DNA from 2 places in the Streptomyces sp. NPDC048623 genome. Region 2 is predicted to be linked to the other one. Evidence: riboswitches for the same ligand, from Rfam matches in the RefSeq annotation. Region 2 holds a riboswitch; the other holds the start of a gene.
What was found. A riboswitch is a leader RNA that binds a small molecule or an ion and turns the genes downstream of it on or off. The one in region 2 is predicted to bind cobalamin.
Positions count from the first base shown of each region.

Region 1: linked by a shared signal. The riboswitch ahead of AB0C73_RS04430 (ribonucleoside-diphosphate reductase subunit alpha) and the one ahead of AB0C73_RS23880 (cobalamin biosynthesis protein) in region 2 are both predicted to bind cobalamin.

Region 1 is NZ_JBEZHV010000002.1:303,582-307,990, forward strand. It holds gene mctP (monocarboxylate uptake permease MctP) at 1-1,518, shown strand, start outside; gene AB0C73_RS04425 (GNAT family N-acetyltransferase) at 1,601-2,119, shown strand; cobalamin riboswitch at 2,121-2,290, shown strand; gene AB0C73_RS04430 (ribonucleoside-diphosphate reductase subunit alpha) at 2,418-4,409, shown strand, end outside.
Region 2 is NZ_JBEZHV010000017.1:108,715-113,123, forward strand. It holds gene AB0C73_RS23875 (cobyric acid synthase) at 1-1,075, opposite strand, end outside; gene AB0C73_RS23880 (cobalamin biosynthesis protein) at 1,072-2,076, opposite strand; cobalamin riboswitch at 2,110-2,243, opposite strand; gene AB0C73_RS23885 (hypothetical protein) at 2,376-2,597, opposite strand; gene AB0C73_RS23890 (inorganic phosphate transporter) at 2,631-3,911, opposite strand; gene AB0C73_RS23895 (alpha/beta hydrolase) at 4,305-4,409, shown strand, end outside.

The DNA of each region.
Region 1 (4,409 bases), on a different contig from region 2:
CACAGCCTCGACGAATGGGGCCTGGGCGGACGCTCGTTCGGCACCTGGATCACCTGGTTCCTGCTGGGCGGCGACCTCTACACCGCGTACACCTTCGTCGCCGTCCCGGCGGCGATCTACGCGGCGGGCGCCTCGGGCTTCTTCGCCGTGCCGTACACGATCCTGGTCTATCCGCTGATCTTCACCTTCCTGCCCCGCCTCTGGTCGGTGTCGCACAGGCACGGATACGTGACGACCTCGGACTTCGTCCGCGGGCGCTTCGGCTCCAAGGGCCTGTCCCTGGCGGTCGCGATCACCGGCATCCTCGCCACCATGCCGTACATCGCGCTCCAACTGGTCGGCATCCAGGCCGTCCTGGACGTGATGGGCGTCGGCGGCGGCGAGAGCACCCACTGGTTCGTCAAGGACCTGCCGCTGCTCATCGCCTTCGGCGTGCTCGCCGCGTACACCTACTCGTCCGGTCTGCGGGCCCCGGCGCTCATCGCCTTCGTCAAGGACACGCTCATCTACCTCGTCATCGCGGTGGCGATCATCTACATCCCGATCAAGCTGGGCGGCTTCGACGAGATCTTCGGCAGGGCGAGCGAGGCCTTCGCCACGGTCAACCCGGCCACCGGCAAGCCCAAGGGCGCGCTGGTGCCCGGCGAGACGGGCCAGTGGACGTACGCGACGCTGGCGCTCGGCTCGGCGCTCGCGCTGTTCATGTACCCGCACTCGATCACCGCGACGCTGTCCTCCAAGAGCCGCGAGGTGATCCGCCGCAACACCACGATCCTGCCGCTGTACTCGCTGATGCTGGGTCTGCTCGCGCTGCTCGGCTTCATGGCGATCGCGGCCGGCGTGAAGGTGACCAACGGCCAGCTCGCCATCCCGCAGCTCTTCGAGAACATGTTCCCGGACTGGTTCGCGGGCGTGGCCTTCGCCGCCATCGGCATCGGCGCCCTCGTCCCGGCCGCGATCATGTCGATCGCCGCCGCCAACCTCTTCACCCGCAACATCTACAAGGACTTCATCAAGCCCGACGCGACCCCCAAGCAGGAGACCAAGGTCTCCAAGCTGGTCTCGCTCCTGGTGAAGGTCGGCGCGCTGATCTTCGTCCTCACCATGGACAAGACCGTCGCGATCAACTTCCAGCTGCTCGGCGGCATCTGGATCCTGCAGACCTTCCCGGCCCTGGTCGGCGGTCTGTTCACCCGCTGGATGCACCGCTGGGCGCTGCTCGCCGGCTGGGCGGTCGGCATGGTGTACGGGACGGTCGCCGCGTACGGCGTCGCGAGCCCGACCCAGAAGCACTTCGGCGGCTCCGCCGCCGAGATCCCGGGCATCGGCGAGATGGGCTACATCGCCCTCACCGCCTTCGTCCTCAACGTGCTCGTCACCGTGGTCCTCACCTTCGTCCTGAAGGCCGTCAAGGCCCCGGACGGCGTGGACGAGACCTCGCCGGCGGACTACACGGCCGACGCGGGTGACGCGGGCGTCGTCACCGAGCTGCCGAAGGTCGGCGCCGCCGACCACTGATCGCACCAGTCCCTCCGTACGCTCCGCCCGCCTCCGGAAACCCGGGGGCGGGCGGAGCCGTACCGGGGGCAGACTGCCGGGCATGGACTTCATGATCAGAGCGGTACGGCCGCAGGAGTACGAGACCCTCGGCGAACTCACCGGACGGGCCTACCTCGACGACGGGTTCCTCCTCCACGGCGAGGACGACTGGTACTACGGGCATCTGCGGAACGTGGCCGGACGGGCCGAGGTCGCCGAGGTGCTGGCCGCCGTGGACGCGGACGGCACCGTCCTCGGCGGCGTGACCTTCGTCCCGGCCCCCGGCGTGATGGGCGACCGCGCCACCGAGGGCGAGACCGAGATCCGGATGCTGGCCGTCGACCGCGCGGCCCGCGGCCGCGGCGTCGGCGAGGCGCTCGTCCGGGCCTGCGTCGAACGCGCCCGGGCCGTCCCCGGCTGCGAGAGGATCGTCCTGTCCACCCAGCCCGAGATGCGCACCGCACACCGGATCTACGAGCGGCTCGGCTTCCACCGCACCCCGGAACGGGACTGGAGCCCCATCCCCGACCAGCCGGAATTCACGCTGCTCTGCTACTGCCTGGAGTTGCACGCTAGCTGACGACACACAACATGTGGGGGGTGCTCCGAGGAGCGCCCCCCACATGTATGCTCATCCTCGCTGTCGTCGCAGGGGAATCCGGTGCAAATCCGGAACTGTCCCGCAACGGTGTACCAAGTGCGTTTCCGTACGACGTGAGTCCGAGGACCTGCCGACAGCGCGCCCGGACCGTCCGTTCCGGGTGCCACAGACGTCCGGGCCTCGCGGAGTGGGCCGGTGGACGCGGCGCCGCCGTGCGTACGGCGCCCGTTTCCCGCCTCCCGTCCTGGCCCCGAGCCGAGCGAGGGAGAGCCCCCACGTGACCATCGCGCCCGCCGATCCGGCTTCGGCCGAGGCTTCCGCGGTCGAGACCGACGGCCCCGGCACCACACTGCTGCGGACCCTGACCGATCTCACCGCCGACCTCCCGGACACCGACCCCGGCCGGGTCGCCGCCGCCGCGCTGCGCGGCCGGCACCCCGGCTCGGACGAGGCGGAGCTGCGCGAGCTGGCCACCGAGGCCGCCGCCGGTCTGATCGCCGAGGACCCGGCGTACTCCCGGCTCGCCGCCCGCCTGCTCACCCGTACCGTCGCCGAGGAGGCGGCCGGCCAGGGCGCGGTCTCCTTCTCCGCCTCCGTCGCCGTCGGGCACCGCGAGGGCCTGATCGCCGACCGCACCGCCGAGTTCGTCGCGCTGCACGCCGACCGCCTGGACGCGGCGATCGACCCGGCCGCCGACGACCGCTTCGGCTACTTCGGCCTGCGCACCCTCTACTCGCGCTACCTGCTCCGCCACCCGATCACCCGCAAGGTCGTCGAGACCCCCCAGCACTTCATGCTGCGCGTCGCGGCCGGTCTCGCCGAGGACGACTCGGTCCGCGCGCTCGACGAGGTGACGGCGCTGTACGGGCTGATGAGCCGGCTCGACTACCTGCCCTCCTCCCCCACGCTCTTCAACTCCGGCACCCGCCACCCGCAGATGTCGTCCTGCTACCTGCTCGACTCCCCGCTCGACGAGCTGGACTCCATCTACGACCGCTACCACCAGGTCGCGCGCCTCTCCAAGCACGCCGGCGGCATCGGCCTCGCCTACTCCCGCATCCGCGCCCGCGGTTCGCTGATCCGCGGCACCAACGGGCACTCCAACGGCATCGTCCCCTTCCTCAAGACCCTCGACGCGTCCGTCGCCGCCGTGAACCAGGGCGGCCGCCGCAAGGGCGCCGCCGCGGTCTACCTGGAGACCTGGCACGCGGACATCGAGGAGTTCCTGGAGCTCCGCGACAACACCGGCGAGGACGCCCGCCGTACGCACAACCTCAACCTGGCGCACTGGATCCCGGACGAGTTCATGCGCCGGGTCAACGCGGACGCCGAGTGGTCGCTGTTCTCGCCGGCCGACGTGCCCGAGCTGGTCGACCTGTACGGCGAGGAGTTCGACGCCGCGTACCGCAAGGCCGAGGCGGCGGGCCTGGCCCGCAAGACCATGCCGGCCCGCGACCTGTACGGGCGCATGATGCGCACCCTCGCGCAGACCGGCAACGGCTGGATGACCTTCAAGGACGCCTCCAACCGGACCGCCAACCAGACCGCCGAGCCCGGCGCGGTCGTGCACTCCTCGAACCTGTGCACCGAGATCATCGAGGTCACCGACGACGGCGAGACCGCGGTCTGCAACCTCGGCTCGGTCAACCTCGGCGCCTTCGTGGTGGACGGGGAGATGGACTGGGCGCGGCTCGACGCGACCGTGCGCACCGCCGTGACCTTCCTCGACCGGGTCGTCGACATCAACTTCTACCCGACCGAGCAGGCCGGCCGCTCCAACGCCAAGTGGCGCCCGGTGGGCCTGGGCGCGATGGGCCTCCAGGACGTCTTCTTCCAGCTGAAGCTGCCCTTCGACTCCCCCGCCGCCCGCGCCCTGTCCACCCGGATCGCCGAGCGGATCATGCTCGCCGCGTACGAGGCCTCCGCCGACCTCGCCGAGCGCAACGGCCCGCTCCCCGCCTGGGAGAAGACCCGCACCGCGCGCGGGGTGCTGCACCCCGACCACTACGACGTCGAGCTGACCTGGCCGGAGCGCTGGGCCGCGCTGCGCGAGCGGATCGCGTCGACCGGCCTGCGCAACTCCCTCCTCCTCGCCATCGCCCCGACCGCGACGATCGCCTCGATCGCCGGTGTCTACGAGTGCATCGAGCCGCAGGTGTCCAACCTGTTCAAGCGCGAGACGCTGTCCGGCGAGTTCCTCCAGGTCAACTCGTACCTGGTGGACGAGCTGAAGCGGCTCGGCGTGTGGGACGCGCAGACCCGCGAGGCG
Region 2 (4,409 bases):
GGGACTCGACCTCGTCCTCGATGTGCTCGCCGAGCGCCTGGAAGCCGCCGCAGATGCCGAGGATCGGGCGGCCCTCGGCGGCCCGCCGGACGAGCGCGTCGGCGAGGCCGCGCTCGCGCAGCCACGCGAGCGCCTTGACCGTGCCCCGGGTCCCCGGCACGACCACCAGGTCCGCGTCGGCGAGTTCCTCCGGGCGGTCGACGAACCGCACGACCACGCCCGGCTCCGCCGCCAGCGCGTCGACGTCCGTGAAGTTGGACATGAGCGGTACGGCGCAGACGGCGACCCGCAGCACGTCCGCGCCGACCGGCGGCGCCACGACCGACTCGCGGACCGCGCCCCGCAGGGAGACCCGCAGGCCGTCCTCCTCGTCGATGCCGAGGCCGTGGGCGTACGGCAGGACGCCGAGGGTCGGGCGCCCGGTGAGGCCGAGCAGCATGTCGAGGCCCGGCTCCAGGAGGCTCACGTCCCCGCGGAACTTGTTGACGAGGTAGCCCGCGACCAGCTCCTGGTCCTCGGGCGCGAGCAGCGCCGTCGTGCCGAAGAACTGGGCGAAGACCCCGCCGCGGTCGATGTCGCCGACCACGACGACCGGGAGCCGGGCGGCCCGCGCGATCCCCATGTTGACGATGTCGGTGCGCCGCAGATTGATCTCGGCCGGGCTGCCGGCGCCCTCGCAGATCACCGCGTCGTGCGTGGCCCGGAGCTCCTCCAGGCACGCGAGCACCGGCTCGAACAGCTCCTTCTGCCGCCCTCCGTGGTAGCCGCGAGCGCTGAGCTCACCCACGGGCTTGCCCATCAGCACGACCTGGCTGGAGCGGTCGCTGCCGGGCTTGAGCAGCACCGGGTTCATCAGCGCGGTCGGCTCGACGCGCGCGGCCTGCGCCTGCATGGCCTGGGCGCGGCCGATCTCCGCGCCGTCCCTCGTCACGAAGGAGTTGAGGGACATGTTCTGCCCCTTGAACGGTGCCACCTTGACGCCCTGCCGGACCAGCCACCGGCAGATGCCGGCCGTCACGACGCTCTTGCCCGCGTCGGACGTCGTCCCGGCGACGAGCAGCCCCCCACCCCTCACTTCGTCCTCCGCTTCGCCGTGTCCGTCTTCGCCGTGTCGGTCTTCACCGTGTCGATCAGGATCCGGCCGCCCACACAGGCGGCCAGGGTCAGCCACGTCACCCGGCGGGAGAGCGTGACGGCCCGCTCGATGTCGGCGACCTCCACCGGCCGCCCCTCCCCGTTGAGCACGGGCCGGTGCTCGACCCGTCCGCCGTACGAGAGGGTGCCACCGAGTCGTACCCCGAGGGCCCCGGCGAACGCGGCCTCGACCGGACCGGCGTTGGGGCTCGGGTGCTTGCCCGCGTCCTCGCGCCAGGCGCGCAGCGCCGCCCGCGGGGCGCCGCCCGCCACGGTCGCGAGCGCGGCGGTGAGCCGGGCGCCGGGGGCGCCGGCGAGGTCGTCGAGGCGGGCGGAGGCCCAGCCGAAGCGCCGGTAGCGCGGCGACCTGTGGCCGACCATGGCGTCGAGGGTGTTCACGGCGCGGAAGCCGAGCAGCCCGGGCACACCGGCGACCGCGCCCCAGACCAGCGCGCCGACGACGGCGTCGGAGGTGTTCTCGGCGACCGACTCGACGACCGCGCGGGCCATCCCCGGGCCGTCCAGGGCCTGCGGGTCGCGCCCGACGAGGTGCGGCATCCGTTCCCGGGCCACCTCCAGGTCCCCGGCCTCCAGCGCCCCGCCGATCGCGCGGGCCTCCCGGCCCAGGGTCGTACCGCCGACGACGGCCCACACGGAGGCGGCGGTCAGGGCGGCGGACGCGAGGCGGCTGCCGCGTACCGTACGGGCGGCGAGGGCGCCGAGCGCCACGGCGCCGCCCGCGCAGACGGCGGTGTGCAGGGCGCCCCGGCCGCGGGCGTCGCGGTACAGGCGCCGTTCGACGGCGCTCGCGGCCCGGCCGAACGCGGCGACGGGGTGGCCGCGGCGCGGATCACCGAGGAGCAGGTCGACGGCGAGGCCGGCGGCCGCTCCGTACGCGAAGAGGGACGTGCGGGCGGACGGTCTGGAGCCGCGGCCGGGCATGACGCTGTGTCCTCACTCAGGGTCCGCGCCCTGGATCGACGTGACCGGCGGCGAGAGTTCCTGACTCCCGGCCCTGGGGGCCGGTCACAGTGGCGGGACCGCGCCGGAATCGCACCGGACTTCCTCTTCTTGCCGCCGTATTGGCCCCGGCAGTCCACCACGCCCCGCGAACACCCGTCAACTCACCCTTGACCTGCGACGGGTCACTGTGCGAAGCACCACAAACACGGCACCGCGCATACGGCAGTGGGGCGGTCCGCACCCGGAGGTGCGGACCGCCCCACTGCGTGAACGTTCCGTCAGGCGACGATCAGATAGATGCCGTACGCCACGGCCGCCGCGCACAGCGCGAAGCACGCGTAGGCGCCGGTACGGGCCAGAGCGGCGGAGCCTCCCTTGGCCGCGGCCTCCTCCTGCTTGCCGAGGCCGACGACCCCGAGGGTGAAGAGGCCCACGAGGGCCACGGTGGCCACGAGGCTGACTCCGAAGACGGAGCCGAGAGCTGCCCAGTCGATCTTCATGATGGTTCCGGTTCCTTTTCCTCGGTCCGGTCGTCAGACCGCGGCGGCGGGGGCCGGGGGAGCGGCCGGGTCCGCGGGGTTCGGGGCGGGGATGGTGGTCTTCAGGTCCGTGTCGGCGACGGCGGCCACGGAGCCGGCCGGCGGCGGGGTGACGGCGGCGATGGCGGTGGTGACGACGCCCGCGGGCTCCGTCTCGGCGCCGGCCTCGACGTCGTGCACGTCGTTGACGTTGGTGTGGTCGACCACCTGGCGGCGCGAGACCAGCCAGATGCCGATGCAGGAGGCGACCAGGAAGGTCGCGACGACGTAGACGCCCCACTGGCCCTGGCGGGCGACGAACTCGGCACCGGCGCCGACCAGGCCGGCGGCCGGGAGGGTCAGACCCCAGGCGATGAACATGCGGGTGGCGGTCGACCAGCGGACGACACCGCCCTTGCGGCCCAGGCCCGCGCCCATCACGCCGCCGGAGACGACGTGGGTGGTGGAGAGCGAGAAGCCGAGGTGGGAGGAGGCCAGGATGGCGGTGGCCGCGCTGGTCTGGGCGGCGAAGCCCTGCTGCGGCTGGAGGTCCGTGAGGCCCTTGCCCATGGTGCGGATGATGCGCCAGCCGCCGAGGAAGGTGCCGAGCGCGATCGCCGTACCGGCGGAGACGATGACCCAGACCGGCGGGTTGGAGCCGGGGGCGAGGACGCCGCCGGCGACCAGGGCGAGGGTGATGATGCCCATGGTCTTCTGGGCGTCGTTGGTGCCGTGGGCGAGCGAGACCAGACCGGCGGAGGCGATCTGACCGGCGCGGTAGCCCTTCGCCGTCGTCTTGGCGTCCGTCTTCCTGTCGAGGCGGTACGTCAGACGGGCGGCGAGCATCGCGGCCACGCCGGCGACGACGGGCGCGGCGACCGCGGGGATGAGCACCTTGGTCACGACGGCGTCGCCGTGGACGCCGCTGAGGCCGATCGAGGCGACCGTGGCGCCGATGAGGCCGCCCATGAGGGCGTGCGAGGAGCTGGACGGGAGTCCGACCAGCCAGGTCACCAGATTCCAGAGGATCGCGCCGACGAGCGCGGCGAGGATGACTTCGGGCTGGATGCCCTCCTCGTTGACGAGCCCCTTGGAGATCGTCTTGGCGACCTCCACCGACAGGAACGCGCCGACCAGGTTCAGCACGGCGGACATGGCCACCGCCGTCTTGGGCTTGAGGGCACCGGTCGAGATGGTCGTCGCCATCGCGTTGGCGGTGTCGTGGAAACCGTTCGTGAAATCGAACACGAGAGCTGTCACGACCACAATCGCGAGCAGCAGCGTGATGTGTTCCATTTACCCAGGCAATCGTTTGACGTCAGTGGCTGGTTGAACGTACGCAACCTGGGTGAACGGAAGGTGAACTGGGTCGGGCGCAGTGGTGTCCCAATCCGAGGTGCGGAGGTTCCGCTTCCGGTTGTGTTCGTACGAGTGTCCACGATGCGGGCAGGGTGCGACCCCGGGTAAACCGTGCCGTTCCGGGCTCGGCGCAACGCGCGTAGCTTCCTCCACTCTCACCCCGTATCGCCCCATGGACCACTCAAGGCGTACGGAGGACCCGGCGGCTGAGACCCACGTCACACCCGGGCGGGAGCCCTGCCGCGGCGCCCGTGCCGCCCATGCCGCCCGCGTCACCCGAGGAGGGCCCGCCCGGTGGCAGGGCGCGGGCGGGCTGCCGACACTGGGAGCGTGCGCCCGGCTACAGCGACGGCAGCGGCCGTCACCACAGTGATAGGTGTCGGCGCGGCCGCGGTGGCGGCCGGCCGGTACGCCAGCGACGCCGCCCTGGGGGTG